Regions from separate parts of the Bradyrhizobium sp. STM 3557 genome, predicted to be linked through region 3. Evidence: predicted binding sites of a transcription regulator. Region 3 holds the regulator's gene; each other region holds the start of a gene.
The links. Region 3 encodes HrcA, which represses chaperone genes, less so after heat shock. Its sites were predicted from a motif close to GTTAGCACTCNCNNNNNGNGAGTGCTAAC; they were not measured.
Positions count from the first base shown of each region.

Region 1: the regulator HrcA is predicted to act here: its motif matches at 4,941-4,969, upstream of groES (co-chaperone GroES).
Region 2: the regulator HrcA is predicted to act here: its motif matches at 3,881-3,909, upstream of groES (co-chaperone GroES).
Region 4: the regulator HrcA is predicted to act here: its motif matches at 5,627-5,655, upstream of groES (co-chaperone GroES).

Region 1 is NZ_CP120697.1:3,248,270-3,255,714, forward strand. Features, by position in the region: gene P6U24_RS14615 (glycosyltransferase family 87 protein) at 1-918, shown strand, start outside; gene P6U24_RS14620 (M20/M25/M40 family metallo-hydrolase) at 936-2,339, shown strand; gene P6U24_RS14625 (GGDEF domain-containing protein) at 2,336-3,553, opposite strand; gene P6U24_RS14630 (trypsin-like peptidase domain-containing protein) at 3,769-4,863, opposite strand; gene groES (co-chaperone GroES) at 5,083-5,397, shown strand; gene groL (chaperonin GroEL) at 5,439-7,061, shown strand; gene P6U24_RS14645 (hypothetical protein) at 7,119-7,346, shown strand.
Region 2 is NZ_CP120697.1:5,633,530-5,640,974, forward strand. Features, by position in the region: gene P6U24_RS26005 (NupC/NupG family nucleoside CNT transporter) at 1-1,029, shown strand, start outside; gene P6U24_RS26010 (rhomboid family intramembrane serine protease) at 1,174-2,298, opposite strand; gene P6U24_RS26015 (cupin domain-containing protein) at 2,581-3,141, opposite strand; gene P6U24_RS26020 (usg protein) at 3,289-3,573, opposite strand; gene groES (co-chaperone GroES) at 3,953-4,267, shown strand; gene groL (chaperonin GroEL) at 4,357-5,997, shown strand; partial or broken gene P6U24_RS26035 (VOC family protein) at 6,371-6,544, shown strand; gene P6U24_RS26040 (CynX/NimT family MFS transporter) at 6,641-7,445, opposite strand, start outside.
Region 3 is NZ_CP120697.1:214,528-221,972, reverse strand. Features, by position in the region: gene grpE (nucleotide exchange factor GrpE) at 1-620, opposite strand, end outside; gene hrcA (heat-inducible transcriptional repressor HrcA) at 750-1,838, opposite strand; gene rph (ribonuclease PH) at 1,986-2,699, shown strand; gene rdgB (RdgB/HAM1 family non-canonical purine NTP pyrophosphatase) at 2,705-3,340, shown strand; gene hemW (radical SAM family heme chaperone HemW) at 3,327-4,484, shown strand; gene P6U24_RS00980 (penicillin-binding protein activator) at 4,493-5,725, opposite strand; gene rsmI (16S rRNA (cytidine(1402)-2'-O)-methyltransferase) at 5,953-6,912, shown strand; gene P6U24_RS00970 (YraN family protein) at 6,899-7,321, shown strand; gene gshB (glutathione synthase) at 7,355-7,445, shown strand, end outside.
Region 4 is NZ_CP120697.1:2,113,725-2,121,169, reverse strand. Features, by position in the region: gene P6U24_RS09505 (glycosyltransferase family 2 protein) at 34-1,077, shown strand; gene P6U24_RS09500 (ChbG/HpnK family deacetylase) at 1,074-1,916, shown strand; gene P6U24_RS09495 (DUF2076 domain-containing protein) at 2,055-2,867, shown strand; gene P6U24_RS09490 (L,D-transpeptidase) at 2,950-3,726, opposite strand; gene P6U24_RS09485 (protein phosphatase CheZ) at 4,033-4,818, shown strand; gene P6U24_RS09480 (hypothetical protein) at 4,924-5,430, opposite strand; gene groES (co-chaperone GroES) at 5,752-6,048, shown strand; gene groL (chaperonin GroEL) at 6,176-7,445, shown strand, end outside.

The DNA.
Region 1 (7,445 bases), 3.0 Mb from region 3:
TTCGTGTTCGACATGTTCGATCTCGGGCAGCCGAATCTGATGCTGCTCGCCATGATGCTGTACGGCTTCTGGTTGATCGGTGAATGCAAGCCATGGCTCGCGGGCAGCATGTTCGCGCTGGCCACCGCCATCAAGGTGTTCCCGGTCGCGGTGCTGCCTTATCTCGTCTGGCGCCGGCAATGGGCGGCGGCAGTCAGCATGATCGCGTTCACGCTGGCGTTCCTGTATGTGGTGCCGGCGCCGGTGCGCGGCTTTGCGCACAATGCCGCGGAATTGAAGACCTGGTACCAGGGCATGGTCGGATCGAGCTCGGAGAAGGGCTTCGGCCAACGTGACGAGCAGAACTGGTCCTGGGTCAACCAGTCGATCATCGCGATGACGCATCGCCTGACGCGTCCCGTGAACTACATGCAGGATGATCCGACCAAGCCGATGCCGGTGCGGACGATGAATGTCGTCGACATCTCGTTCAAGGCGGCGAACCTCGTCGTGCTCGCGGTCTCGGGCCTCTTCGGCATCGGCTTTCTCTTGGTGATGCCGCGCAAGGAACGACGCACGCCACGGTCGGACGCGGAAGAGCTCGGCATCCTGTTCTGCCTGATGACGGTGGCCTCGCCGCTGGCGCGCCAATATTACTTCATGTGGCTGTTCTTCCCGATGACCGTGCTGATGCATCGCGCGGCCTACGATCCGAGGCCGCGCGTGCGGCTGTGGACCTGGCTTGCACTGGCGCTGTCGGGCATCCTGATGCTGCTGTCACTGCCGCCTTTCCCGAAGGACCTGCAGGCATGGGGCAACAATCTCGCGGCGACCGCCGTCATGGCCGGCGCGCTGGTCTGGCACATCCTGCATCCAGTGCCGGATGACCACACTAGCTCGGCATCCGAGGCAGGGGTAAAAGCTTTGCAATCGCTTTGAGAGGGAAACTTAACACCATGGCCGACGCGAAGCTCCAATCCGTGCTCGATCACATCGATGCCGACTTCAACAACAGCCTGGAGCGGCTGTTCACGTTGCTGCGGATCAAGTCGATCTCGGCCGATCCGGCCTTCGCCGGCGATTGCAAGCAGGCGGCCGACCATCTCGCCAAGGATCTTGCCAGCATCGGCTTCGCGGCCGAGGTGCGGCCAACTGCGGGCCATCCGGCCGTGGTCGGCAAGAGCAACGGCAATGGCGGTGCCAAACCTCACGTGCTGTTCTACGGTCATTACGACGTGCAGCCGGTCGATCCGCTCGAGCTCTGGCACCGTCCGCCGTTCGAGCCCGTGGTCACGGACCATGCCGACGGTCGCAAGATCATCGTCGCGCGCGGCGCCGAGGACGATAAGGGTCAGCTGATGACCTTCGTCGAGGCCTGCCGCGCCTGGAAAGCCGTGACCGGCTCGCTGCCGCTCGACATCACCGTGCTGCTCGAAGGCGAGGAGGAGGTCGGCTCGAAGAACTTCGTCCCGTTCCTTCAGGCCAACAAGGACGAGTTCAAGGCGGATTTCGCGCTGGTCTGCGACACCGGGATGTGGGATCCGACCACGCCGGCCATCACCACCATGCTGCGCGGCCTTCTCTATGAGGAGGTCAAGATCAAGGCCGCCAACCGCGACCTGCATTCCGGCCTGTTTGGCGGCGGCGCCCGCAATCCGATCCGCGTCTTGACCGAAGTGCTCGGCGGTCTGTTCGATGCCGACGGCCACATCACGCTTCCCGGCTTCTACGATGGCGTGAAGGACCTGCCGCCGGAGGTCCTGGAGCAGTGGAAGAAGCTCAATTTGACGCCGGAGAGTTTCCTGAAGCCGATTGGGCTGTCGATTCCCGCCGGCGAAAAGGAACGTCTGCTGATCGAGCAGGTCGCCTCGCGTCCGACCTGCGACGTCAACGGCATTGTCGGCGGCTATATCGGCGAAGGCTCCAAGACGGTGATCCCCGCGCATGCCTCGGCCAAAATCTCATTCCGCCTGGTCGAAGGTCAGGATCCAGAGAAGATCCGCCAGACCTTCCGCGATTACGTGAGGGCGCGCATTCCGGCCGACTGCTCGGCCGAGTTCGAAGACCATTCGGCTGCGCCTGCGATCGCGCTCGACTGGACCATGAAGCCGCTGGCGGCGGCGAAGCGGGCTCTTACCGAAGAATGGGGCAAGGAGGCGGTGCTGATCGGCTCCGGCGGCTCGATCCCGATCGTCGCCGATTTCAAGAACACGCTCGGGCTCGACTCCCTCCTGGTCGGCTTCGGTCTGGACGATGACAATATCCACTCGCCGAACGAGAAATACGACCTGACGAGCTACCACAGGGGCATCCGCTCCTGGGCGCGGATTCTCGCGGCGCTTGCCGAGATGCCGCGTTAAGCGGCCGCGCCGGCGGCTGCTCTCGTCGCTCCGTGCTGGGCGAGCTTGCGCAGGGCCGTCAGGATGGTCTCGGTCGTGGCAAGGCGGCAGCATGACTTGCCGGCGGACTTGGCCTCATAGAGCGCGGCGTCGGCCAGCGCCAGCAGGGTCTCGGCGTCGTTGCCATGGTCCGGCGACAGCGCGATGCCGACGCTGATACCGATGGTCGCGCTGGCGCTGTCGGCGAGCAGGATCGGCTGCTCCGCAATGCGGGTGATGCGTTCGCCGAGCGCGATCGCGTCCTCCGGCGTCACGTCGCTCGTCAGCACGACGAACTCGTCGCCGCCGATCCGCGCGATGGCGTCGGCGGTCGGCGCGATGTCGTGCAGGCTCTGTGCAATCCTCCGCAGCAGCATGTCGCCGCCGGCATGCCCGAAGGTGTCGTTGACCGGCTTGAAGTGATCGAGATCGAGATAAAGCAGGGCGAAGCGCCTGCCATCGTTCTGGTGGGCGACGATCCTGGCTTCCAGCGCATCGACCAGGCCGGCGCGATTGTGCAGGCCCGTCAACACGTCGAGGCGTGCCTGATCCTCGCTATGGCGCTTGGCCTGCAGCACCGTGACCAGCATCTTGCTGAGCTGGAATGCGCCGGCTGTCATCGCCGAGAAATAGAGCGGGATCTGCAGGAACAGCATGTAGAGCAGCGGCTCGCGCGCCAGCGCGATCCCGGGGATCATGGGCCCGACTGTGAACAGGATCATGGCGCCCGCCAGGCGCGGCGCGCTGAAACTGCGGAAGCAGATGCCGCCCACCATCGCAGCGCCGGACAGGCAGGCGAGCGTCGCGCTGACCCAGTGGCCGCTGGCGACGCTCAGCCCTGCGCCGAGCCCGATGCTGGCGCTCCAGGCTATGCCAAGCAGGATGTAGAGATCGGTCGGCGTCCTGCGTCCCGCGCGCGCCGCACGATAGGCGATGCTCAGCACGATCAGGCGCGCGGTGCAGACCACGATCTCCAGCGCGAGCCAGGCGACGAATGGCGTCGTCTGCTCGCGCGCGGCAATCGCGGCGCTGGTCAAGGTGGAGTTGAGGAGGCCGGCGGCGAAAATCGGCCAGCTGCCATAGAGATCGCCGATCAGTGCGACGCGGACATCGTCGCTGACGTCAGGCCCGACATCCGCAAGCCATTGCGTCACCCGCCATTGCGGCAAACTGAAAGCCAACCCGTCGCCCCGCATTCCGGCATCCCCCACACGCATGAAGGGCACGGAGGGCTTAACAGGTCTTTGCTGCGCGACGCTTGGCCGCACACATGCTTGATGCGCGGTAAAGAATGCTCTGCCCGGCGACGCAGGGCCGCTCCGTCAGCGGATGGTCCCCCCGGCGCCGCCCGTCTTGGTCCTTCCGCCGCCTCGCCATTCAGCCGCCAGGCCGGTGATCGGCGCCGGCGGCATCATCCCGATGTCCGCACGCGCGCCCGCTCCTCCGCGGCCGGAGCGACCTCCACGGTCGCATTGCCGAGTGCGCGGTCGCGCTCGAAGGTAAGACGGACGCGCTGGCCGACTGGCGTGAGGCCGATCAGATTGCGGACCTGCGTCGCGCTGCGCACGGGCATGTCATTGGCCTTGACGATGATGTCGCCCTTGCGCAGGCCGGCACGCTCGGCCGGCGAGCCGGCGCTCACATCGGCAACGCGCGCACCCTGGACATGACCGTTCACCGGCACGTCTAGGTCCTGCAGGCTAATGCCGATGCGTCCGCGCTCGACCCGGCCGTTCTGCACGAGTTGCTCCATCACCCGCCGCGCCATGTTGATCGGCACGGCAAAGCCGATGCCGATATTGCCGCCGCCCGGCGAGATGATGGCCGTGTTGATGCCGACCAGCTCACCGCGCAGATTGATCAGCGCGCCGCCGGAATTGCCCGGATTGATGGCGGCATCGGTCTGGATGAAATCCTCATAGCCCTGCTTGCCAAGGCCCGTGCGCCCGAGCGCGCTGACGAGCCCCGACGTCACGGTCTGGCCGAGGCCGAAGGGATTGCCGACCGCGATCACGAAGTCACCGACCTCCAGCGCATCGCTGTCGCCGAGCGCAATTGCCTTGAGATCGGCGGGGTCGCGGATCTGCAGCAGCGCGATGTCGGTGCCAGGATCGCGCCCAACCAGGCGCGCGGCAAATTTCCGGCCATCCTTGGTCCTGATCTGGACACTCGTGACATGCTCGACGACGTGATTGGCCGTCATCACGTAGCCGCGCTGGGCGTCGACAATGACGCCGGAGCCGGTTGCGCTGATCTGCTTCTCGACCTGCTTCGGGACGTCGAAGAATTCACGAAATAGCGGGTCCTGATAGAGCGGATTGTCCTGGCGAACCTTGCCTTCGACCGAGATGTTGACGACTGCCGGCGTGACCTCCTTGACCAGCGGAGCCAGCGTCGGCACGCGCCCGAGCCGCAGGTCGGGAATCTGGGCGCTCGCCGGTCCGGCGAACAGACACAATAGGATGGCCGGCGCGATCACAGGCCGGACCCAACGCAGAAACTGCATTGTTACCCCCCACAAGGTGAACCGGGATTTTGGCGCCGATTTAGCTGGGAAAATGTCCGGCCGCGGTCAAGAGCGTGCCTGGCAATCACTGCCGGAGAGTGCCAAAAAATTTTTCACGCCCTCTTGAACCAAAAGTTCCCGTTCACTAGGTCGTTTTTGCCCGGGGGCCTGATGGGACCCGGATCTATGACATCGCTGATCTTGTGAAGGAGGATGTGCATGCATTTCCGTCCGTTGCACGACCGCGTGCTCGTGCGCCGTATCGATGCCGAGGAAAAGACCAAGGGCGGCATCATCATTCCCGACACCGCCAAGGAGAAGCCGCAGGAAGGCGAGATCATCGCCGCGGGCCCCGGTGCGCGGAACGAGCAGGGTCAGCTGGTGCCGCTCGATGTGAAGCCAGGCGACAGGGTGCTGTTCGGCAAGTGGTCGGGCACCGAGGTGAAGATCGACGGCAAGGATCTCCTGATCATGAAGGAGAGCGATCTGCTCGGCATCGTCGACACACCGGTTGCGGCAAAGAAGGCCGCTTGATCATGCACAACTGACAGTCATCGGAGAAGGAGACGACGATCATGGCCGCCAAGGACGTGAAATTTTCGACCGAAGCGCGCGACCGCATGCTGCGCGGCGTCGACATACTCGCAAACGCCGTGAAGGTCACGCTCGGCCCCAAGGGCCGCAACGTGGTGATCGAGAAATCGTTCGGCGCCCCGCGCATCACCAAGGACGGCGTGGCGGTCGCGAAGGAGATCGAGCTCGAGGACAAGTTCGAAAATATGGGCGCCCAGATGGTGCGCGAGGTGGCCTCGAAGACCGCCGATCTCGCCGGTGACGGCACCACGACCGCGACCGTGCTGGCGCAGGCGATCGTGAAGGAGGGCGCGAAGTCCGTTGCCGCCGGCATGAACCCGATGGACCTCAAGCGCGGCATCGATCTGGCCGTCGAGGCGATCGTGGCGGATCTCAAGTCGCACGCCAAGAAGATTACCAAGAACGATGAGATCGCGCAGGTCGGCACCATCTCGGCCAATGGGGATGACGAGATCGGCCGCTTCCTGGCTGAAGCCATGCAGAAGGTCGGCAATGAGGGTGTGATCACGGTCGAGGAGGCCAAGAGCCTCAATACCGAGCTCGAAGTGGTCGAAGGCATGCAGTTCGACCGCGGCTATATCTCGCCCTATTTCGTCACCAATTCCGAGAAGATGCGGGTCGAGCTCGAGGACCCCTATGTTCTGATCCATGAGAAGAAGCTGTCGGGCCTGCAGACCATGCTGCCGCTGCTCGAGGCCGTGGTGCAATCGGGCAAGCCGCTCCTCATCGTGGCGGAGGACGTCGAGGGCGAGGCGCTGGCGACGCTGGTCGTCAACAAGCTGCGCGGCGGCCTCAAGATCGCGGCGGTCAAGGCGCCCGGCTTCGGCGATCGCCGCAAGGCCATGCTGGAGGACATCGCGATCCTCACCGGCGGCACCACGATCTCGGAGGATCTCGGCATCAAGCTCGAGAACGTGACGCTGTCGATGCTCGGCCGCGCCAAGAAGATCGTGATCGACAAGGAGAACACCACGATCGTCAACGGCGCCGGCGCCAAGAAGGACATCGAGGCGCGGGCGACGCAGATCAAGGCGCAGATCGAGGAGACCACATCGGACTATGATCGCGAGAAGCTGCAGGAGCGCCTGGCCAAGCTGGCCGGCGGCGTCGCGGTGATCCGGGTCGGCGGCGCCACCGAGGTCGAGGTCAAGGAGCGCAAGGATCGCGTGGACGATGCGCTGCATGCGACGCGCGCTGCAGTGGAGGAGGGCATCCTGCCGGGTGGTGGCGTCCCGCTGCTGCGCGCCAGCAAGGTGCTCGACCGCATCAAGACCGCGAATGCGGATCAGAAGGCCGGGGTCGAGATCGTCCGTCGCGCGATCCAGGTGCCGGTGCGCCAGATCGTGCAGAATGCCGGCGCCGACGGCTCGCTCGTGGTCGGCAAGCTCCTGGAGAAGGATACCTACAACTGGGGCTTCAACGCTGCGACCGGGGCGTATGAGGATCTGGTGCAGGCGGGGGTCATCGACCCGGCGAAGGTGGTCCGTGCCGCGCTGCAGGACGCGGCCTCCGTCGCCTCGCTCCTGATCACCACCGAGGCGCTGGTGGCCGAGAAGCCGAAGAAGGCCGAAGCCCCCGCGGCTGCGCCCGCGATGGACTTCTGATCGCGGGGCATGCAGGGCCCCGCCGCTTGGCCGGGCCCTGCTGAGCGGGGACAGCCCATGTTGAATTGGCAGCCTGACACCAGGCCGCGCGACCGCGCGCGTGCCACCACTGTCTTAGCCGGCAACGTCAATCATTTTCTGATCGAGAGCGAGCAGCGCGTCATTGCGCATTGCCGCGCCATGCTCAGGCGCAATGACCTTGAAGCCGATGAGCAGCAAAGGCTGGCGAAAGTGCTCGATGACGCCGATCTGCGCTTGCGCCGGCTGCTCGTGGCCGCAGCCTGAGTTGTCAGGGAATCGTTGCTTCCCCGAAGCAAAAACGCCGCCCAGGATTGGACGGCGTTTCATTCCGAAAAGCGTAGAGGTCGTATGACCCGTGCTTAG
Region 2 (7,445 bases), 2.5 Mb from region 3:
TCCTTCGTGTTCGGCTATCTCGGCGGCGGCACCCTGCCCTTCGACCTCAAGACACCCGGCGCCGATTTCATCCTGGCGTTTCAGGCGCTGCCGATCGTGCTTGTCATGAGCGTGCTGACCACGCTGCTGTTCTACTGGCGCGTGCTGCCGCCGGTCGTACGCGGCATGGCCTGGCTCTTGGAGCGCACGCTCGGCGTCGGCGGCGCGGTGGGACTATCGACCGCCGCTAACATCTTCCTCGGCATGGTCGAGGCGCCGCTGTTCGTGCGGCCCTATTTGCCGCAGATGACGCGCAGCGAATTGTTCCTAGTGATGACCGGCGGCATGGCGGGAATCGCCGGCACCGTGCTGGTGCTCTACGCCACCCTGCTTGCGCCGATCATTCCCGACGCGGCCGCGCATTTCGTCATCGCCTCCGTGCTCGGTGCGCCCGCGGCGATCCTGGTCAGCCTGGTCATGGTGCCGGAGACCTCGAAGGAACTGACCGGAGGATCGCTTGATGATCCCGACATGCAGGCGTCGTCGACGATGGACGCGATCGTCAAGGGTACGTCTGCCGGGCTGGAGCTGCTGCTCAACATCGTCGCGATGCTGCTGGTACTGGTCGCGCTGGTCCATCTCGCCAACGCGATCCTCTCCTTGTTGCCTGCGATCGGCGGCGCGCCGATCTCGCTGCAGCGGATCCTGGGGTTGATCATGGCGCCGGTATGCTGGCTGATGGGCCTGCCGTGGTCGGAGGCCGTCACGGCCGGCAGCCTGATGGGCACCAAGACCGTGCTGAACGAACTGATCGCCTATGTCGATTTTTCCAAGCTCGATGCGAGCGCGCTCGATCCGCGCGCCAGGCTGATCATGCTTTATGCGATGTGCGGCTTCGCCAATTTCGGCAGTCTCGGCATCATGATCGCCGGCCTCGGCACCATGGCGCCGAGCCGGCGCGAGGAGATCAACGCGCTCGGACTGAAGTCGATCGTCTCGGGCACGCTGACGACCTGCCTGATGGGCGCGATCGTGGGGGTGCTGACTTAGCAGCGCACCCGTAGCTCGGTCATTGCGAGCGAAGCGAAGCAATCCAGAGATGCATCTGCGGGAACAGTCTGGATTGCTTCGTCGCGAGAGCTCCTCGCAATGACGCAGGAGGGAGCGCCTACGCCTTCAGCACCATCGTCCCAGTCAACCGCACAATTTCGTCTTCTCCAAGGTACGACGCACCTCAGGCAGCTTGGCACGGCATGGCTCAGCCGCCATGGCCTTCGCTTCGCTGTTCCGTCCCTGCGCGTACAGCAACACCGCCATCAAGCCCTGCGCCCCGGAGCGCACCGGCCCGCCCGCCACATCCGATGCGGCGAGCGACATTGCGGTTCGCACCTCCGCCTCGGCGGCTCCGAAGCTCTTTTGTTGCATGAAGAAGATCGCACGGAATAGATGACCCCGCGGGTCTTTCGGATAGCGGGTGACGAGATCGAAAGACCGGCTGACACGCTCGTCACCGGTCGCCGGCAGCTCCGAAGCGGGGATATACTGCGCGGCCTCAGCCATGTAGGACGAATAATGAGCAGCGGCGAAGCCGGCGCAGATCAGAGATCCAGCGCATCCTGCGAGCAACGTCATGCTGGCGCTCCGCGGCAGGCTGTCATACGAGCAGAAGGCGAGCCACGGCGTGATGGCAAGTGCGCCGCCGGCCAACGCACCACCTGCATGGGCGAAGTAGTTGACCTCGCCGGAGGCTCCAAAGGCAAGTGGCAGCAGTGCGGGAACACCGAAGAAGAGCGACGTCTTCAGTCTTGAGATTGTTTGATCGGCATCCGCTTCGGGATCGAAGCTCGTGACAAACAGCGCTGCCACGAGCCCGGTAATGGCGCCGGACGCACCGACGCTCACCGTGCCGGGGGCATTGCCCAGGAGCGAGCCGGCCTCCCCGGCCAGCGCACTGGCAACAAAGATCAGCGAGAACCAGCCACGGCCGATCAGAGACTCCAGCCGGACGCCGACGATGAGCAGCGCAACGCAGTTGCTCATGAGGTGCGACTCGCTGCCATGCAGAAGCGGCGCAAGGCCGATCCGCCACCACTCTCCCCTTCCAACAACGAGATCGTAGCCGGACGCGCCATAGGCGATCACCGAGCGGACATCGAGTGAGCCGTCCGGCGCAATGTCGATCGCGAGACGGCGTTGCAGCACGAAGATCAGGATGAGATTGAAAATCAGGCCAATGGTGACGAAGGGTATATCGGCCAGGAGCTTGTTGCCGCAAAAAAGCGTCCACTCACCGGACAAGGGCCGGGCGCCGTCGCGCACGGCCGCTGGAGCGACCGGCGCGGCGACGGACTGAAACGATGCTCTTGGGGGCGGCGCCACGACGCCGCGTCGGCCAAAAGTGTTGGTCGCCATCAAAGCATTCCCGCATTTTGACAGCCTTGACCTAGCGCGGAATACTTTCGAGAGGTTAGTGTCCCGCCCTGCAGCGGCGGCTTAAACCATCCGGTTGGTAACTGCCCGGTTTCGCGGATCGGGCGCTTTCTCGCGATCGGTTTTCGAGCCCGGAATCCATTGGGCAGCAGAGCACGGGGCGAGAGCGTTTCACGCCGTCAGCTCGAGCGTCTTGAAATCCGCCGGCAGGATCACCTCGAGCAGTTCGACATCGTCGGAATAGTCCAGGATCATGTGCCGGATCTTCGGCGGCTGCGTCCAGGCGCTGCCCTGCTTCATCATGCTCTCACCGACGCCGTCCATGTAGGTCTTCACCCATCCCTTGAGCACATAGACCATTTGGAATTCGACATCGTGCGTATGGAGCTTTGAGACTTCTTTCGGATTGCACGGCGGCAGCAACCGAATCACATGCGCCCGCGCCAGGCCGTGCGTGGCATCGGCAATGCCGAGATCGCGGTAGGCCGCATAGGCGCGCAAACCGTCGGTCTTGAAGTCTTCTTCGTTGAGGTGGCTGATGGCGACCCGCTGCTTCGGGCGCTTGGATGCAGGTGCCGCGCGGCCAGTGCTGACGAGCGCCTTGCGTGCATTTGGTTTCGCAGGCGCCTCAGCGATGGCCTTCGCCGCGGCCTTGCGCAACGATGTCTTGCGTGCTGCCGATTTCGCAGCGGCGCGTGATGCAGGCGTGTTCGAACGGCTCTTGCTGGCCATCGTGCTCTCCCTCGGCTTTCCCCGGAGGCGAAGGGTAGCACAGTCAGCTTGCCATTGGGCGGTCTCCGCGATCGCCAAACAGGAGATCGTCATTCCGGGGCGCGCGGAGCGCGAGCCCGGAATGACACCGATGTTGCAGCCTGCCGCCTATTGCAGCCGAAAGACGCCGTCGACGGCGCGCAGCTCCGCGGGCTTGATCAGCTTGGAATGGGCGACTGTGACCGAAAACAGCGGACCTTCGAGCTTCTTCTGCCAGAAGCTGAGGAAATCCTGCAGCGCCGGAAATTTCGGGAACAGGTCGTAGTTCTGCCAGACATAGGTCTGAAGCAGCGAGGGATGATCCGGCATCCGGTAGAGGATCTGCGCCGTCGTCAGCCCGTAACCCAGAACCTGTTTCCGAAAGTCCTCGGAAACACCAACCCGCGAAGTCATGCCAACCTCCATTTGCAGGAAGCGCATTCTCCGGAGGGCGACCGGGACCAAGCCCCCGGCGAGATGCGCTCACTGATGAGAAATGTGACGCATGCGACCAACCCATCACAAGCCTAAAAGTTTAACGCTCTGTTGAAAATTCCTGCACTAGCAGCGACTTAGCACAGGTGCTAATACGGGGTTTCACGGTCTGTTCCGATCCCGTTAACGATTTCAGGACCTTTTGGCAGAAGCCTCGATTGACTGCTAATTTTTCTGCTACAAGCCCTTGCTCCCGGTAAAACTCTCGCCTATGTCGATCGCGCCTGCTGGCACTCGCTAGCAGCGACTGCTAATCTCCAGAACTTCGAAAACAGTTTCAATAGCTTAGGAGGACTGTATGAACTTCCGTCCGCTTCACGACCGCGTCGTGGTCAAGCGCATCGACGCCGAAGAGAAGACCGCTGGCGGCATCATCATTCCCGATACGGCCAAGGAAAAGCCCTCGCAGGGCGAAGTCATCGCCGTCGGCCCGGGCGGCCGCGACGAGACCGGCAAGCTGGTCCCGCTCGACCTCCAGGTCGGTGACCGCGTGCTGTTCGGCAAGTGGTCCGGCACCGAGGTCAAGATCGACGGCAAGGAGCTGTTGATCATGAAGGAGAGCGACATCATGGGCGTTCTCACCGACACCGGCGCCAAGAAGAAGGCCGCCTAAGCGCTGCCGCATCCGCTTCACCCCTGAGGGAGCGCCTGCGGGCGCCACGGACGGGGTGAGACATCAATTCAACTCAGGGAAATCCATTTATGTCAGCCAAAGACGTGAAGTTCGGCGTTGACGCCCGCGATCGCATGCTGCGCGGCGTCGACATTCTCGCCAATGCCGTGAAGGTCACCCTCGGCCCGAAGGGCCGCAACGTGGTGCTCGACAAGTCGTTCGGCGCCCCCCGCATCACCAAGGACGGCGTCACCGTCGCCAAGGAGATCGAGCTCGACGACAAGTTCGAGAACATGGGCGCGCAGATGGTGCGCGAAGTCGCCTCCAAGTCCGCTGACGCGGCCGGCGACGGCACCACCACCGCGACCGTGCTCGCGGCCGCGATCGTGCGCGAGGGCGCCAAGTCGGTTGCCGCCGGCATGAACCCGATGGACCTGAAGCGCGGTATCGACCTCGCCGTCGAGGCTGTGGTCGCGGACCTCGTCAAGAACTCCAAGAAGGTCACCTCGAACGAGGAGATCGCCCAGGTCGGCACCATCTCCGCGAACGGCGATGCCGAGATCGGCAAGTTCCTGGCCGACGCCATGAAGAAGGTCGGCAACGAGGGCGTCATCACCGTCGAGGAAGCCAAGTCGCTCGAGACCGAGCTCGACGTCGTCGAGGGCATGCAGTTCGACCGCGGCTACATCTCGCCCTACTTCGTCACCAACGCTGACAAGATGCGCGTCGAGATGGACGACGCCTACATCCTGATCAACGAGAAGAAGCTCTCCTCGCTGAACGAGATGCTGCCGCTGCTCGAGGCCGTCGTGCAGACCGGCAAGCCGCTCGTGATCGTCGCCGAGGACGTCGAGGGCGAGGCGCTCGCCACCCTGGTCGTCAACCGCCTGCGCGGCGGCCTCAAGGTCGCGGCCGTCAAGGCGCCGGGCTTCGGCGATCGCCGCAAGGCCATGCTGCAGGACATCGCGATCCTGACCGGCGGCCAGGCGATCTCGGAAGACCTTGGCATCAAGCTCGAGAACGTCAACCTCTCGATGCTCGGCCGCGCCAAGAAGGTCATGATCGACAAGGAGAACACCACGATCGTCAACGGCGCCGGCAAGAAGGCCGACATCGAGGCGCGCGTGGCCCAGATCAAGGCGCAGATCGAGGAGACCACCTCGGACTACGATCGTGAGAAGCTGCAGGAGCGTCTGGCCAAGCTCGCGGGCGGCGTCGCGGTGATCCGCGTCGGCGGCGCGACCGAGGTCGAGGTGAAGGAGCGCAAGGATCGCGTTGATGACGCAATGCATGCGACCCGCGCTGCCGTCGAGGAAGGCATCCTGCCGGGCGGCGGCGTCGCCCTGCTGCGCGCCTCCGAGACGCTCAAGAACGTGCGCGCCAAGAACGAGGACCAGAAGACCGGCGTCGAGATCGTCCGCAAGGCGCTCTCCGCTCCGGCTCGCCAGATCGCCATCAACGCGGGCGAGGACGGCTCGGTCATCGTCGGCAAGATCCTGGAGAAGGATCAGTACGCCTATGGCTTCGACTCGCAGACCGGCGAATATGTGAACCTGGTTTCCAAGGGCATCATCGACCCGACCAAGGTCGTGCGCACCGCGATCCAGAACGCTGCCTCGGTGGCCGCGCTGCTGATCACCACGGAAGCCATGATCGCCGAGCTGCCGAAGAAGAACGCAGCCGGCCCCGCGATGCCTCCGGGCGGCGGCATGGGCGGCATGGACTTCTAACAGTCCAGCTCCTCTCGAAGCTACGAAGGGCGCGGTGCAAACCGCGCCCTTTTTGTTTTGGCTCGCTCGCAGACGAACGTCACTGCGAGCGCAAGCGAAGCAGTCCAGAGGGTGTCGATATGAGGCGGAATTGCTCGCTCTCGCGCCTCACAACGATGACATCGCTCCGCTCGAACCACTTCCTGAACTCGCCTTCACCTCTCGCGCCGATACATCACGTGCGTCCGCAAAACGTATTTGCGTCCTTTCGTGACGGGATCACCGCGATGCATGATCGGATGATGAAACAGCAGCGCCTTCCCTGTCTCCGGTCGGATTCGAATCGGACCATCGGGCATTAGGCCGCTGTCATCACAGAAAGATGTCGCACCGCGATGTCGCGGAAATGGAGCAGCAAGGGGAATCGGTGGTCGTGCCTGTTTGCCATGGTGCGGTTTTCGATCGTCAGCTCGCTTTCGTCCAGACCCGTACCGGCTTGGTCGTCGAGCTCATGAGCAGGACACCGGTGGGCAAGCTTCAGATTGATCCGCTTCGTGAATGGGCCTGACGCGATCCAAGGGTCTAACGCGGCCGGTTCTTGAGCTGAATCAAGCCAGCCGCCAGAACTCGTTCCAAGCTCCTTATGGTATCGGGCGCGTTAGCGTCAGTCATGGCGAGCCTGCAGCCGGTCATTCTCTCTGAGAAGGCATTCCATGTCTCGCTTTTCATCGGGTATCGGTAAAACGGCCGTCCGATGCCGGCTGACAACGATATGGCGAAAGAGCCACAGAACGATCGGGCAAGCCAGAAGGGCGACGGCGCCGAAGTCGAGCGCGGCGCTCGCGGAGCGGAACGACTTTGAGAGCTTTCCGCCGATCGCCGGTCCGGCCAACATGCCGGCGTAGAAGATCGTGTAGAATAGTCCCATTCCGACCGGCCGCATCTTCTGATCGAGCACTCGCGCAGGCAGGCTCATGATCGCCCCGGCGGGAAGACCGCAAAGGATTCCAAGAGCAATGACGATGGGAAGCACCGTGCCGCTACGCGACAGGAGAAATGTCAGGAGGGCGAAGGCGATGCAGCCTGTCACGAGGATGGCCTCGCCGCGCTTGGTCCGATCTGCGAGGAAGCCGCCGAACGGAACCGAAAGGGCGGCGAGCCAGAGCACGATGCTGATGGTTGATCCGGCCGCGGCACTGGGCCATCCGTGCTCAACAAGCATCGACGGACCGAAACTGAAAACCATCGCAAAGCCGATGTTGTAGAGACACCAGATCAAGCCGGCGGCAATCACGGCACAGATCGTGTCGGCGGTCAGGCTGTAGCGCTCGCCTTCAACCGCGATGGTCGCATCTGGCGCGCGATAAACCAAAGCGATGAGACCAAGGCCGATCAAGATCACTCCTGCGACGGCGAGATTGACGGCATGGAGGCCAAGCGTGGCTCCGACTTCCGGCAACAGCATGAGA
Region 3 (7,445 bases):
CACGCGGCGCTGTCGGGCTCGTCATTGGCGGCCGCGGGTGCAGCCTTGGCGCCGCCCTTGGACACGCCGACCAGCGCCGGGCGCAGCACGCGCTCCCCGATCGTGTAGCCGGACTGCACCACCTGCACCACGGTGCCGGACGGCACCGAGGGATCCGGCACCTCGTACATCGCCTGCTGGAAGTTCGGATCGAACTTCTGGCCGCTGGGGTCGAACTTCTTGACGCCGTTCTTCTCCAGCGTCGCGTGCAGCGAGCGCTCGGTGAGTTCGACGCCCTCGATCAGCGCCTTGAGGCCGGGATCGGCCGCCGCGCGCGCTTCCGCCGGCACTGCATCGAGCGCCCGCTGCAGATTGTCGGCGATGTCGAGCACATCGCGCGCAAAGCCGGTAATGCCGTAGGTTCGCGCATCCGACACCTCGCGCGCGGTGCGCTTGCGCAGGTTCTCCATCTCCGCCAGCGTGCGCAGCATCTTGTCGCGCGCCTCAGCGGCTTCCTTGGCCAGTGCCTCGACTGAGCCGGTCTCGGGATCGTCCGGCATCACATAGGGCTTGGAGACGACGGGTTCACTGGCCTGCGCCGGGTTTGCCGGATCATTCTTCTGCAGGTCGGGATCGGTCATGGATAGACTTCTCGCAAAATTCGGCTGGAAGGGGAGGGGGTTCGTCGGCCGGGATATCGTGCTTTAGATGGCGAAAATCAAGCACGGCCTGCGATTTGCAGCCCGCCGCGGCGGATTCCGGCGCGCCTCTCAGCCACCCAAGATTCGGCTGACGATACGCGCGGCGTAATCCACGGTCGGGATCACCCGGGCATAGTTCAGCCGGGTCGGGCCGATCACGCCGAGCACGCCGACGATACGGCCAGCAGCGTCGGTATAGGGCGCCACGATGGTCGAGGAGCCCGACAGCGAGAACAGCTTGTTTTCCGAGCCGATGAAGATGCGCACGCCCTCTGCGCTCTCGGCGCGGCCCAAAAGATCGATCACGCCACGCTTGGTCTCGAGGTCGTCGAACAGCCGCCGCACGCGCTCGAGGTCATCCAGCGCGTGCAGATCCTCCAGGAGATTGGCGTGGCCACGCACGATGAGCTGCCGCTCCTCATTGTCGCCGCCCGACCAGCTCGCGATCCCCGCCGCGACCACCTTCTGAGTCAGCTGGTCGAGCTCGGCACGGTCCTGCGCCAGCGCGGTCTCGAGCTCAAGGCGGGCCTCGGCCAAGGTCCGCCCCCTGATCCGCGCATTGAGGAAATTGCCGGCCTCGATCAGGGCGGAGGTCGGAACCCCCGGCGGCAGCGTCAAAACCCGGTTCTCGACCTGCCCGTCCTCTCCGACCAGCACCACCAGCGCCCGCTCCGGTTCCAGGCGCACGAACTCGATATGCTTCAACCGCGAATTGGATTTGGCGGTCAGCACGACGGAGGCTGCACGAGTGAGGCCCGACAGCCGGGTCAGGGCCTCGTCCAGCGCCGCCTCGACCGATTGCGCGCGGCCGACCGAGGCGAGCTGGCCTTCGATCGACTGCCGCTCGGCTTCGGTGAGATCACCGACCTGCATCAGGGCATCGACGAAGAAGCGCAGGCCCAGTTCGGTCGGCAGTCGGCCGGCCGAGGTGTGCGGCGCATAGATGAGGCCAAGGTGCTCCAGATCGGCCATGACGTTGCGCACCGAGGCCGGCGACAAAGGAACCGCAATCAGCCGCGAAACGTTGCGCGAGCCCACCGGTTCGCCGGTGGCGAGATAGCTTTCGACGATCTGCCGGAAGATCTCGCGGGACCGCTCGTTGAGCTGCGCCAAACCGGCCGGCGGGGACATCAGATTGATCGGATCGTGGTGAGCCACCTGCACATTCCTCCCAGCTGACCATAATGTGTCGATGCGGCGGGCCGGTGGCAAGCCGCTTCGGACAGACGCATAAGCCCTTGCCGCTGCTCCCTCACCCTCCTACAAGGCGCCAACCCCGATTTTCGCCTTTGCCGGAGGATTCCCATGCGGCCAAGCCGCCGTGCTCCCGACGAACTGCGCGCCGTCAGCCTGGAACGCGGCGTCGTGAAATATGCCGAAGGTTCCTGCCTGGTGAAGTTCGGCGACACCCATGTGCTGGTCACCGCCACCTTGGAAGACCGGCTGCCGCCATGGCTGAAGGGGCAGGGCCGAGGCTGGGTGACGGCGGAATACGGCATGCTGCCGCGCGCGACGCTGGAGCGGACCCGCCGCGAGGCGTCGGCTGGCAAGCAGGGCGGCCGCACGGTCGAGATCCAGCGCCTGATCGGCCGCTCCCTGCGCGCCATCGTCGATCTCGAAGCGCTGGGCGAACGGCAGATCACGGTCGACTGCGACGTGCTGCAGGCCGATGGCGGAACCCGCACGGCCTCGATCACGGGCGCCTGGGTCGCGCTCGCCGACTGCATCAAATGGATGAAGGCGCGCAACATGATCAAGACCGAGGTCCTGCGCGACAACGTCGCCGCGATCTCCTGCGGCATCTATAACGGCACGCCGGTGCTCGATCTCGACTACGCCGAAGATTCGGAAGCGGATACCGACGCCAACTTTGTGATGACCGGCGACGGCCGCATCGTCGAGGTGCAGGGCACCGCCGAGAAGACGCCGTTCTCCGAGGCCGAATTGCTGTCGCTGATGGCGCTGGCGCGCAAGGGTGTGGCGCGCCTGGTCGACCTGCAGAAGATGGCGGTGGCGTAAGCACCATGCACCGCAAGCTCGAAGGCCGCATCGTCATCGCAACTCACAATCCCGGCAAGCTCGCCGAGATGCGCGAATTGCTGGCGCCCTACGGGGTCGAGGCGGTCTCGGCCGGAGAGCTCGGCCTCGGCGAGCCCGAGGAGACCGGCGACACCTTCGAGGCTAACGCCCGCATCAAGGCGATCGCTGCGGCACAGGCCGCACGGCTCCCCGCCTTCGCCGATGATTCCGGCATCGTCGTGGATGCGCTCGACGGCGCTCCGGGTATTTATTCCGCGCGCTGGGCCGGCGAGACCAAGGATTTCAATGCGGCGATGGCGCGCGTCGAGCGGCTGCTCGCCGAGCGCGGCGCCACCACACCGGACAAGCGGCGCGCGCATTTCGTCTCGGCGCTGTGTGTCGCCTGGCCCGACGGCGATCTCGAACAGGTGGAAGCGCGCGTCGACGGCACGCTGGTCTGGCCGCCGCGCGGCACCGCCGGCTTCGGCTATGATCCGATGTTCCTGCCCGACGGACATGCGCGCACATTCGGCGAAATGACGAGCATCGAGAAGCACGGGATGCCGCCGCTGGGGCTCGGCCTGTCGCATCGCGCACGCGCTTTCGTGAAGCTTGCGGAGATCTGCCTTGAGCGGCGCTGACGCGAACGCCTTCGCGGTCTATGTGCATTGGCCGTTCTGCCTGTCGAAATGTCCCTATTGCGACTTCAACAGCCATGTCCGGCATGCGGCGATCGACCAGGAGCGTTACGCACGCGCCTTCGCGCGCGAGATTGAAACGACCGCCGCGCGCACGGGTGCGCGCGAAGTCACCTCGATCTTCCTCGGCGGCGGCACGCCGTCATTGATGCAGCCGACCACCGTCGGCGCCATCCTGGATGCGATCGGCAAATACTGGCATGTCGCTGGTGATGTCGAAGTGACGCTGGAGGCGAATCCGACCAGCGTCGAAGCGACCCGCTTTGCCGGCTGTCGCGCCGCCGGCGTCAATCGCGTCTCGCTCGGCGTGCAGGCGCTCGACGACGCCTCGCTGAAAATGCTGGGCCGCCTGCACACGGCGCAGGAGGCGATGGACGCGGTCAAGATCGCACGGAGCGCGTTCGACCGCTATTCGTTCGACCTGATCTATGCCCGTCCCGATCAGACGCCGGCAATGTGGACCGATGAGCTGACGCGCGCAATCGGCGAAGCGGCCGAGCATCTGTCGCTCTATCAGCTCACCATCGAGGAAGGCACGCCGTTCTTCGGCCTGCACGCGGCGGGCAAATTGAAGACGCCGGATGAAGGCCTGGCGCGCACGCTCTATGACGTGACGCAGGAGGTCTGCGCCAAACACGGCCTGCCGGCCTATGAGATCTCCAACCACGCGCGTCCGGGTGCCGAATGCCGGCACAATCTGGTCTATTGGCGCGGGCAGGAATATGCCGGCATCGGACCCGGCGCGCATGGCCGGCTCGATATCGCTGGCCGACGGCACGCGACCGCGACTGATAAGCGCCCGGAGACCTGGCTGATGCGGGTCGAGGCCGGCGGCCACGGCATCACGAGCGACGACGAGCTCAATAGCGAGGAGCGCGCCGACGAATTCCTGCTGATGGGTCTCAGGCTTGCCGAGGGCATCGACCCCCGCCGCTACGCCGCGATCTCCGGCCGCACACTCGACCCTGATCGCATCGCGCTGCTGCGGGAGGAGGGCGCCATCATCGTCGATGAAGACGGCCGCCTGCGCGTCACGCAGGACGGTTTTCCGGTGCTCGACGCCGTCGTCGCCGACCTCGCCGCCTGAGTTTGCCTTTAGGTCGCGCTGAAGCTCTTTGGCGAGCCGGCCACCGCCTGGCCGCCGCCGGAGGCGACGCGCATCACCGCAAGGCCGCGCTCATTGGTGCCGTCGGGGCGAAACCGAAACAGCCCATCGATGCCGGCAAAGCCCGACGAATTGGTCAGCACGTCCGGCGCGAAGCGCTGCTGCCCCTGCGTGCGCGCCAGCGCGGCAACCAGAGCCACCGCGTCATAGGCGAGCGTCGCCGTCCGCACCGGCTCCGATCCGAAACGGGTGCGATAGCGCCCCGAGAAGGCGCGGAACCCGGATGGATCCGGCGCGGCATAGAGGCCGCCTTGCAGATTGGCGCTGGCATAGACCCGCGGATTGTCCCACAGGCCGGTGCCGAGCAGCTGGATGTTGCGCAGATTCGCGCCGGCTGCCGTCAGTGCATCTGCCGTCGCCACCACCGCGTCACCATCATCGGCCAGGAGCAGCGCATCGGCGCCGCCGAGCGCCTGCGCAACGGCGCGCGCCGGCGTGGCACGATCGGCACCATATTTCTCGAGCGCGACGATGCGGCCGCCTTTGCGGGTCACCGCGGTCTTGAACGCGCCCTCGACCACGGTGCCATACGCATTGTCGGGCAGCAGCGCCGCAAAGGAGCGCTTACCGACCCCGGCGGAATAGTCGACGATGCGGGTGACGTCGGACTCCGGCAGGAAGCTCAGGAGATAGACGCCGCGGCCGGCGACGCTGGAATCGGTCGAGAACGCGATCACCGAGATGTTGCGCGTGCGCGCGACCTGCGCCGTCGCCGGCACCGAACCTGCAAACAATGGCCCAAGAATGATTTCCGCGCCTTCGTCGCAGGCCTGTTGCGCGCCCTGCTGTGCGCCTTGCGGACTGCCGGCATCGTCCTTGATCAGGAGCTGGATGTTGGGATTCTGGAACTCCGCGAGCGCCATCTCAGCTGCGCTCTTCATCGATTGCGCGGCGAGCCCGGCATTGCCGGCGGCCGACAGCGGCAGGATCAGCCCGACCTTCACGTGGCCGCTGCCGGCCACCGCCGGCTCTTGCGGTGCGCCCGCCGGCTGTGAAAACTGGTTGAAACTCTGCTGTACGTTCGAGCACGCCGCAAGCAGCGGCGCGCCGAGCAGGAGCCCGAGCGCGGTTCTCCGGGCGACCCCTTCGGATGTCAGGCCGGGAGCGGACTCACCGGGAGGGGACTTACCGGAAGGGGACTTGGGATGACGCGAGCCCACCATGATGTCTCTTCGCTTGGCCGGATCGTGCCGAGCCGGGGGTCCTTCCGAGGAAGCCGGAGGGACGGCAGATTCACGCATATTGTCGACGAATAGTTAACCAAAACAAAAGGCTAAGGAACTCGAACACGCCACCGGCCGGTTCATTCCGTCCGACCACTCACCGTGAGCCAAACCACCCCCGGTGAAGGCTTATGGCGCTCGGGCAATCTACCTTTTAGATTGGCCCAATGCGCGCAAAGACAATCCCGACGAGCCCGGCCATCAACAGCAAAGACACCTCCCCCTCCAGCTATGCGGTGGCGGGGCAGCTTGTTGTGGCGCCAAAGGCGCGCCCCGGGCTCTATCTGGTAGCGACGCCGATCGGGAACCTTGGCGACATCACCTTAAGGGCGCTGGAGACCCTGGCTGGCGTGGACTTGATCGCCTGCGAGGATACCAGGATCACGCGCCGCCTGACCGAGCGCTATGCCATTGCCGCCGAGCTGACCCCTTATCACGAACACAACGCGGAAGCAGCCCGGCCGAAGATCCTGCAACGGCTGGCGGAGGGGGCGGCGATCGGCCTGGTTTCCGATGCCGGTACGCCGCTGATCTCCGATCCCGGCTACAAGCTGGTGCGCGAAGCCTGCGCCGCAGGTCACACCGTGACGGCGTTGCCGGGCCCGTCGTCGGTGCTGGCGGCACTCTCGGTGGCGGCGCTGCCGACGGACCGCTTTTTCTTCGAGGGTTTTTTGCCCGCCAAGCAGCAGGCACGCCGGCATCGGCTCACCGAGCTGGCCCGCATCGACGCGACGCTGGTGCTGTTCGAATCCGGCAGCCGCGTGCAGGACACGCTGGCCGACCTGGCCGCGATCATGGGCAGTCGCGAAGCTGCGATCTGCCGCGAGCTCACCAAGCTGCATGAGGAGATCAGCCGCGCGGCCGTGAGCGAGCTTGCAGAACGCGCCGACACTCTGGAGAAGCGCGGCGAGTTCGTGCTGGTGATCGGCCCGCCGCCGCGCGACGCCGATGTCATGACATCCGGCGACCTCGACGCGTTGCTCAAGGAGCAGTTGCAGATGCACAGCGTCAAGGACGCGGTGATGCATGCGGTCGAGCTATCAGGACGGCCGCGCCGCGAGGTCTACGCACGAGCGCTTGCGTTGGCCAAGGTGATCGAAGCGAGGGAGACCGATGGCCAAGATTGAGGTCGATCCCGAGCTCGCACCTGCGCGCAAGCCGGCGAAGGCAGCGGCCCCCGAGCGCCTCGCCGCGTTCCGGACCGGCCTCTCGGCCGAAGCCAAGGCGGCTGCGCTTCTGATGGCGAAAGGCTATCGCATTCTCGCCCGCCGCTTTCGCACCCCGCACGGCGAGATCGACATCATCGCGCGCAAAGGTGATCTGCTGGCTTTTGTCGAGGTCAAGGCGCGCGCCTCACTCGACGATGCAGCCTATGCCGTCACGCCGCGCCAGCAGCAGCGCATCATCGACGCCGCGCAGGGCTGGCTGATGGCACATCCCGAGCATGCCGAATTCGAGCTGCGTTTCGACGTCATTCTCGTTGCGCCCAAGAGCCTGCCGCGCCATCTGAAGGCGGCATTCGACGCCAGCACGTAAGAGACCTCACGTCAGAGAAGCGGAAACAGACCGATGACATTGAACGTCGCCGTCCAGATGGATCCCATCGCACGCATCAACATTCGCGGCGATTCCACCTTCGCGCTGCTGCTGGAAGCGCAGA
Region 4 (7,445 bases), 1.9 Mb from region 3:
ATGTAGGGGGCAGGCGATGTGGGAACCTGACCGATGATGCTGGGCACTGACGTTTCCGACCTGACCACGACTGCGGCTGATGCCGCCGCGCAAGGTCTGTCGATCGTGATCCCCGTCTACAACGAAGCGGCCGGACTGAGCCTGCTGCACGAGCGCTTGAGCGCGCTGGCGCGCACTCTGCGCCAGCGCTTCGGGCTTGCTTGCGAGGTCGTCTATGTCGATGACGGCAGCAGCGACAATACACTCGCCGTGGCCCGGACGCTGGGCGCTGACGCGCTCGACGTCCAGGTGGTGTCGCTGTCGCGCAATTTCGGCAAAGAGGCCGCGCTGATGGCGGGCCTCGACCATGCAAGGCGTGGCGCTGTCATGTTCATGGACGGCGACGGGCAACATCCGCCGGCCCTGGTCGAGCAGCTCGTCACCCACTGGATCAAGGACGGCTACGACGTCGTCTACACCGCCAAGGCGCACCGCGACAACGAGTCCTTCCTGCGTCGGATCGCCGTGCACGGCTTTTATGCGCTGATCAATTGGGGCGCGCGGCAGAAGATCCCGGAGGATGCCGGCGACTTCCGCCTGCTGTCGCCGCGCGCGGTGGCCGCCTTGCGGCAGCTTCCCGAGCGCAACCGCTTTTTCAAGGGGCTGGCGAGCTGGATCGGCTTCCGCCAGATCCGCGTCGACTACGAGCCCGCGCCGCGCGCTCATGGCGCCACCACCTTCAACTTGATGCGGCTGGTCGGCCTCTCGATCGAAGGCCTGACGTCGTTCTCGGTGGCGCCCCTGCGCTTTGCCAGCCTCCTCGGCCTGCTGCTGGCCTCTGCCGCATTCCTGTTCGGCCTGTCGATCCTGTGGGAGACCTTCACGACAGGCAAATCGGTCCCCGGCTATCCATCGCTGGTGGTCGGCCTGATGACGATCGGCGGCGTGCAGCTCATCATGATCGGCGTGCTGGGTGAGTATATCGGCAAGATCCTCTCCGAGCTGAAAGCGCGGCCGATCTACTTCGTTGCCGAGCACAGCGAAAAGCGCGCGCCCGAGACGGCTGCAAACCACGGCGAAAGGTCCGCCGCCGAATGAGCGAGGCGCCGCATCGGCGCATCTGGTTGTGCGCGGACGATTACGGCATCAGTCCCGGCGTCAATCGTGCGATCCGCGATTTGATCGCGCGCGGCCGGTTGAATGCGACCTCGGTGATGACAGTGGGTCCGGCGATCGGGCGCGACGAGGCCGACGCGCTCAACAAGATCGCGGCCGAAAGCGCGCGTTGCGCGATCGGGCTGCACGTGACGCTGACCGCGCCATTCCGTCCCCTGACCATGTATTTCCGCCCGCTCGACGGCGGCCTGTTTCTGCCATTCCCTAAGCTGTTGCGGGCGGGACTGATGCGCCGGCTCGATTCCGAGATGATCCGTGCCGAGGTGATGGCGCAGCTTGCGTCCTTCCGTGACCTGTTCGGCCGGGCGCCCGATTTCGTCGACGGTCATCAGCACGCGCAGCTCTATCCACAGGTGCGCGACGGCTTTCTCGCTGCCGTGAAGGAAGCCGCACCCGATGCCTGGGTCCGCCAGGGCGGCCGCAACATCGCGCTGATGCAGCGGCTGGCAGCACCCAAGGCATTGCTGCTCGATGTCCTCAGCATGCAATTTCGTCGCCGCGCGGCCCGCAAGAGCATCGCCTTCAATCCTGCATTTGCCGGCGCCTATGATTTCACCAAGGTGTCCGATTTCGGATCGCTGATGGGCGGTTTTCTCGACGGACTGCCCGAGAATGGCCTCATCATGTGCCATCCCGGCTTCGTCGATGATGTGCTGGCGGAGCTCGACCCGCTCACGACGCAGCGCGAGCATGAACATGCCTATCTCGCCGGCGAAGCATTTCCGCAGCTCCTTGCCGCGAACAAAGTGACACTAGCCTAAACGTTCTCCATGCAAGTGCATGGTCGTTTTGACGCATACCGAAATTTAATCGGGCACCCACTACCCGCGACACAAAGCGCTCTTAGATTCGCTCCGACGCGTGGCCGAAGTTGTGAAGGCCGGCGGCAGGAGGAGCACATGACACCGCAAGAACGCCAACTGATCGACGACCTGTTCGGCCGTCTCGCCAAGCTGGAGACTGCGCCGCGTGATCCGGAGGCCGTCGCCGCAATTGCCCGCGGGCTGCAGCAGGCGCCCAACGCCGTTTATGCGCTGGTGCAGACCGTGCTGGTCCAGGACGAAGCCCTGAAGCAGGCCCATAACCACATCCAGGACTTGGAGCAGCAGCTTCAGGCGCCGCAGCAGAGCCAGTCATCGGGAGGTTTCCTCGATTCGATGCGTGACAGCATCTTCGGCTCCAGCAAGAGCCAGGGCTCGGTTCCGAACGTGCCCCCTCCGGATGCGGGCCGGCCGGTCTGGAACAGTGGGCAGGTGATGCCGCAAGGCCAGGGCGGCTATCAAGGCGGCGGCTATCAAGGCGGCGGGTATCAACAGGGCGGCTATTACGACCAAGGTGCCCAGCCGCGCGGCGGCATTTTCGGTGGCGGCGGAGGATCGTTCCTCGGCACGGCGGCGGCAACCGCCGCCGGCATGGTCGGCGGCTCGCTGCTCCTGAACAGCTTCCGCGGCATGATGGGCGGCGGCTCGCATCAGGCGTTCGGCGACACCACCATCATCGAAGAACGTCCGTCGCAGAGCCCGTGGGGCGGCGATCAGTCCGGCAGCTCGCTGGCGCGCGATGCCGGCATCGACGATATCGGCCGCTCCGATCATGGCAACCGCTCCGGCCTTTTCGATCAGGCCTCGAATAACGACTACGACGATCGCGGCGACTCCGACATGGACGACGGCGATTACGGCGATGATGACGGCGGCAGCGATTACGCCTGACGCGTCGTGCCCTCCTCGAACAACAAAAGGCCGCCCCTCCGGGCGGCCTTTTCATGACGCCGATCTCGTTTCGAGGGAGGCCTCAGAGCACGACGACGCGGGCGCCGACGCTGACGCGACCATAGAGGTCGATCACGTCCTGATTGCGCATCCGGATGCAGCCGGACGAGACATTGGTGCCGATGGTCCAGGGCTCGTTGGAGCCGTGGATGCGGTAGAGCGAGGAGCCGAGGTACATCGCGCGCGCGCCAAGCGGATTATCAGGTCCGCCGGCCATGTGCCGCGGCAGGTCCGGCCGCCGCGCCAGCATCTCGGCCGGGGGCGTCCAATCCGGCCATTCGCGTTTGGCGGTGATGGACTTCACACCCGACCAGGTGAAGCCGGGCCGCCCCACCCCGATGCCATAGCGCAGCGCTTTGCCCTCGCCCTGCACCAGATAGAGAAACTTGTTCGGCGTATCGATCACGATCGTGCCGGGCTTCTCCCTGCCATCATAATCGACCAGCTGCTTTTCGAATTTCGGATCGAACGGCCGCTGCGCCGCCTCGTAGGCTTCCTCGTCCTCAGGCGTCGCGGCCGGTGGCAGAACGCGCTGCGGCTCACCATAGGACGGCTGCTGCTGATAGGCCGGCGGCCGGTAGCCTCTTCCTTCGCCCTCGCCGAACAGAAACTCGATGAAGCCGCCGCCCATGCGTGTGTGGTCGACATAGGCCGCGCGAGTCGGCGCCGGCTGCGGAGGTGGTCCGGCATAGACAACGGTCGGCTGCTGAAATCCGGCGGCATCGATCGCCGCCGCCTGATCCATCGTTGCAAAACAGGAAGCGCCGGCAAGCAGCGCAATAGTCATGGGCTTGAACATCGACGTACTCTGTACTGTTTCGTCTCGAGACTGTTCATCGTGCGAGGAGGAGTTTGCTCCCGCTTAAGCCTAACTAAGTCCAAAAGCCGATCAGTTTGGTAAACGGATGCCGTGTTTGGATTCACCGTCTCGCGGGTGACAGTGGATTTGCTTGCCAGCGTTTATTTTCGGTGAAGGCAAAGCAGAGGATATTAACCAGCTTCATAGCGCGTATAGACGCGGAAATTGCGCGGTTCCTGCCGTGAACGTGATGTTAAATAGGCTCCGCGTAGAACTGCATGCAGTGAAGGACAGGGATTACCTCTCATGCCGGTTCGCAAACGTTTTCGTATCGAAGAAGCCATTGGCGGCCATCTGCCGGAGCCCGAGATCATCGGCGGCGAAATCGGCCCTCAGCACAGGGAAATCATGGACGAGCTCCGCGCGATCCGCGCTCAAATGGCTAACTTTCGAAGCGGCGGCAATACCTCCGGCAGCTCGGCCAACGTCGCGATCGAAGAGTCCGCGGCCCGCGAGGTCGCCGAGGCGCGCGCGCTGCTCGAGACCTATCGCGCCCAGATCGAACAGTGCGAGAAGCTCAAGATCGAGCTGGACCTGATCCACGACGCGATCAACCGCACCAAGGGCGAGATCGCCACGCTGCACGCCAAGAGCTTCAACGGCGAGGAGATGGCCAAGGTCAATGGCGAACTCGGCGCCGTCGTCGGCGGAACCGAGCAGGCGACCCAGCAGATCCTGGAAGCCGCCGAGGCGATCGACAATGCCGCCAGTGCGCTCGGCAAGGTGACCTCGCCGGACCAGCAGAAGATCCTTAGCGAGGACATCCAGGAGCGCGTGGTCTCGATCTTCGAGGCCTGCAATTTCCAGGACCTGACCGGCCAGCGCATCAACAAGGTCATGACCACGATGAAGTTCATCGAGCACCACATCGTGGTGATGATGGACATCTGGGGCGGCGTCGATGCCATCAAGGCTCACGTGCCGCCGATCGTCGACACCCGCGAAGGCGATGCCAAGCTGTTGAACGGCCCCAAGATGGAGGGCGATGCCGGCCACGCCTCGCAGGACGACATCGACGCGATGTTCAACTGAGCTCGCACAGGCCGGGACGATTGCCCGCCCAGCCCCCTCACTACAAATGCAAACGCCGGCGAATCGCCGGCGTTCTTTGTTTCTGAAGATGAACAGCCCTCCCGCTCAGGCGCGCGGCCCGCAACGGACATAGACCATGGTCTGGTAACGGGTCGCCGCATCCTTGTCGATGAAGCGGGTGATCAGCACGCGTCCGTCGAACGAGACGATCTCGCGATCCTGCTCGCCGCCCGGAGGGCCGGGCGGGCCGATATAGTTCTTGCCGCTGGACGAGCCCTTCACGCGCAGTTCCTGCGGGGTGGCCTGATCGGCCAGATGCATGATCACGCCACCGGATGAACCCGCGCCGATCGTGTAGGGCTGCTTGCACTGCGCGAGCGCCATCTTCTCGGTGCGCGCGCGATCGTTCGGATTGTTGTAGGCCGCAAGCCCCCATTTGCCGACAAGTTCATCCGCGCGAACCGTCGCCGGAACCTCCGGCTCGACGCCCGGCTCCGGCGGGGGCGCGCTCGACTGCGTCAGGCTGAAACTGCTGCAGGCGCCCAAGAACAACGTGAGCACCGAGGCAATCCCCAGCCTGGCAGCCGTCCGCAGGCTACGTGAACTCGTCATGGCATCCCCTTAGAAAACAAGATCGTGGCCACCCCATGCCGCACCCAAGCGCAAAATGGCCGTCGCGGCAACAATGTCGCAACACGACTCCGATGCACGGATTGGTTTACCAAACGCGGCGTCCAATAACAGCCTCAAGAACCGCTTGACCGCTTTGCTTGACAGGATCGGCGCCAAGCCATATTTCCGAGCGGCTATTAGCACTCTGAGGGCACGATTGCTAACGGCGCGAGCCAGTTGCCGCCACCTGAGCGTCAATTGTGGCCGCATTCAGATTCTCTTCCGACAACCCCGGTTCAAGCGCCCCCATAGGGAAACGTCATGGCTAAATCGAAATTCCGTCCGCTGCACGACCGCGTCGTGGTCAAGCGTATCGACGCCGAGGAAAAGACCAAGGGCGGCATCATCATTCCGGACACCGCCAAGGAAAAGCCCTCGCAGGGCGAGGTGGTCGCCGTCGGTCCAGGCGGCCGCGACGAGGCCGGCAAGCTGATCCCGATCGATCTCAAGGTCGGCGACCGCGTGCTGTTCGGCAAGTGGTCCGGCACCGAAGTCAAGCTGGACGGGGAGGAACTCCTGATCATGAAGGAGTCCGACATCATGGGCGTGCTGGCCTGATCCATCCACAGCCTCCGGCACGGATAAACCGTGACCGGAGGCGATCCACATTCTTGCAAGCCTCATCCGGCCGCTCAAGGGCGACGACAGCCCGTGCCGATGGGGTTCCACTGAGGAGCATTTTGAGATGGCAGCCAAGGACGTCAAATTCGCAGGAGACGCGCGCGATCGCATGTTGCGCGGCGTCGACATTCTCGCCAACGCAGTCAAGGTGACGCTCGGGCCGAAGGGCCGCAACGTCGTCATCGAGAAGAGCTTCGGCGCCCCTCGCATCACCAAGGACGGCGTCACCGTCGCCAAGGAGATCGAGCTCGACGACAAGTTCGAGAACATGGGCGCGCAGATGCTGCGCGAGGTCGCCTCCAAGACCAACGACACCGCAGGTGACGGCACGACCACGGCGACCGTGCTGGCTCAGGCGATCGTGCGTGAAGGCGGCAAGGCGGTTGCCGCCGGCATGAACCCGATGGACCTCAAGCGCGGCATCGACATCGCGGTCGCGGCCGTGGTCAAGGACATCGAGAAGCGCGCCAAGCCGGTCGCCTCGTCGTCGGAAGTCGCCCAGGTCGGCACCATCTCCGCGAACGGTGATGCCGCCATCGGCAAGATGATCGCCCAGGCGATGCAGAAGGTCGGCAATGAGGGCGTGATCACGGTCGAGGAGAACAAGTCGCTCGAGACTGAGGTCGACATCGTCGAAGGCATGAAGTTCGACCGCGGCTATCTCTCGCCGTACTTCGTGACGAATGCGGAGAAGATGACCGCCGAGCTCGACGACGTCTACGTGCTGCTGCACGAGAAGAAGCTCTCCGGCCTGCAGGCGATGCTGCCGGTGCTCGAAGCGGTGGTGCAGTCGGGCCGTCCGCTGCTGATCATCGCGGAAGACGTCGAGGGCGAGGCGCTGGCGACGCTGGTCGTGAACCGCCTGCGTGGCGGCCTGAAGGTTGCCGCCGTCAAGGCGCCGGGCTTCGGCGATCGCCGCAAGGCCATGCTGGAGGACATCGCGATCCTGACCGGCGGCCAGCTCATCTCCGAAGAGCTCGGCATGAAGCTCGAGAACGTCAACGTGAAGATGCTCGGCCGCGCCAAGAAGGTCGTGATCGACAAGGAGAACACCACGATCGTCAACGGCGCCGGCAAGAAGCCCGACATCGAGGCGCGCGTGGGCCAGATCAAGGCGCAGATCGAGGAGACCACCTCGGACTACGATCGTGAGAAGCTGCAGGAGCGTCTCGCCAAGCTTGCCGGCGGCGTCGCGGTGATCCGCGTCGGCGGCGCGACCGAGGTCGAGGTCAAGGAGAAGAAGGACCGCGTCGAGGATGCGCTCAATGCCACCCGCGCCGCGGTGCAGGAAGGCATCGTTCCCGGCGGCGGCGTTGCGCTGCTGCGCGCCAAGA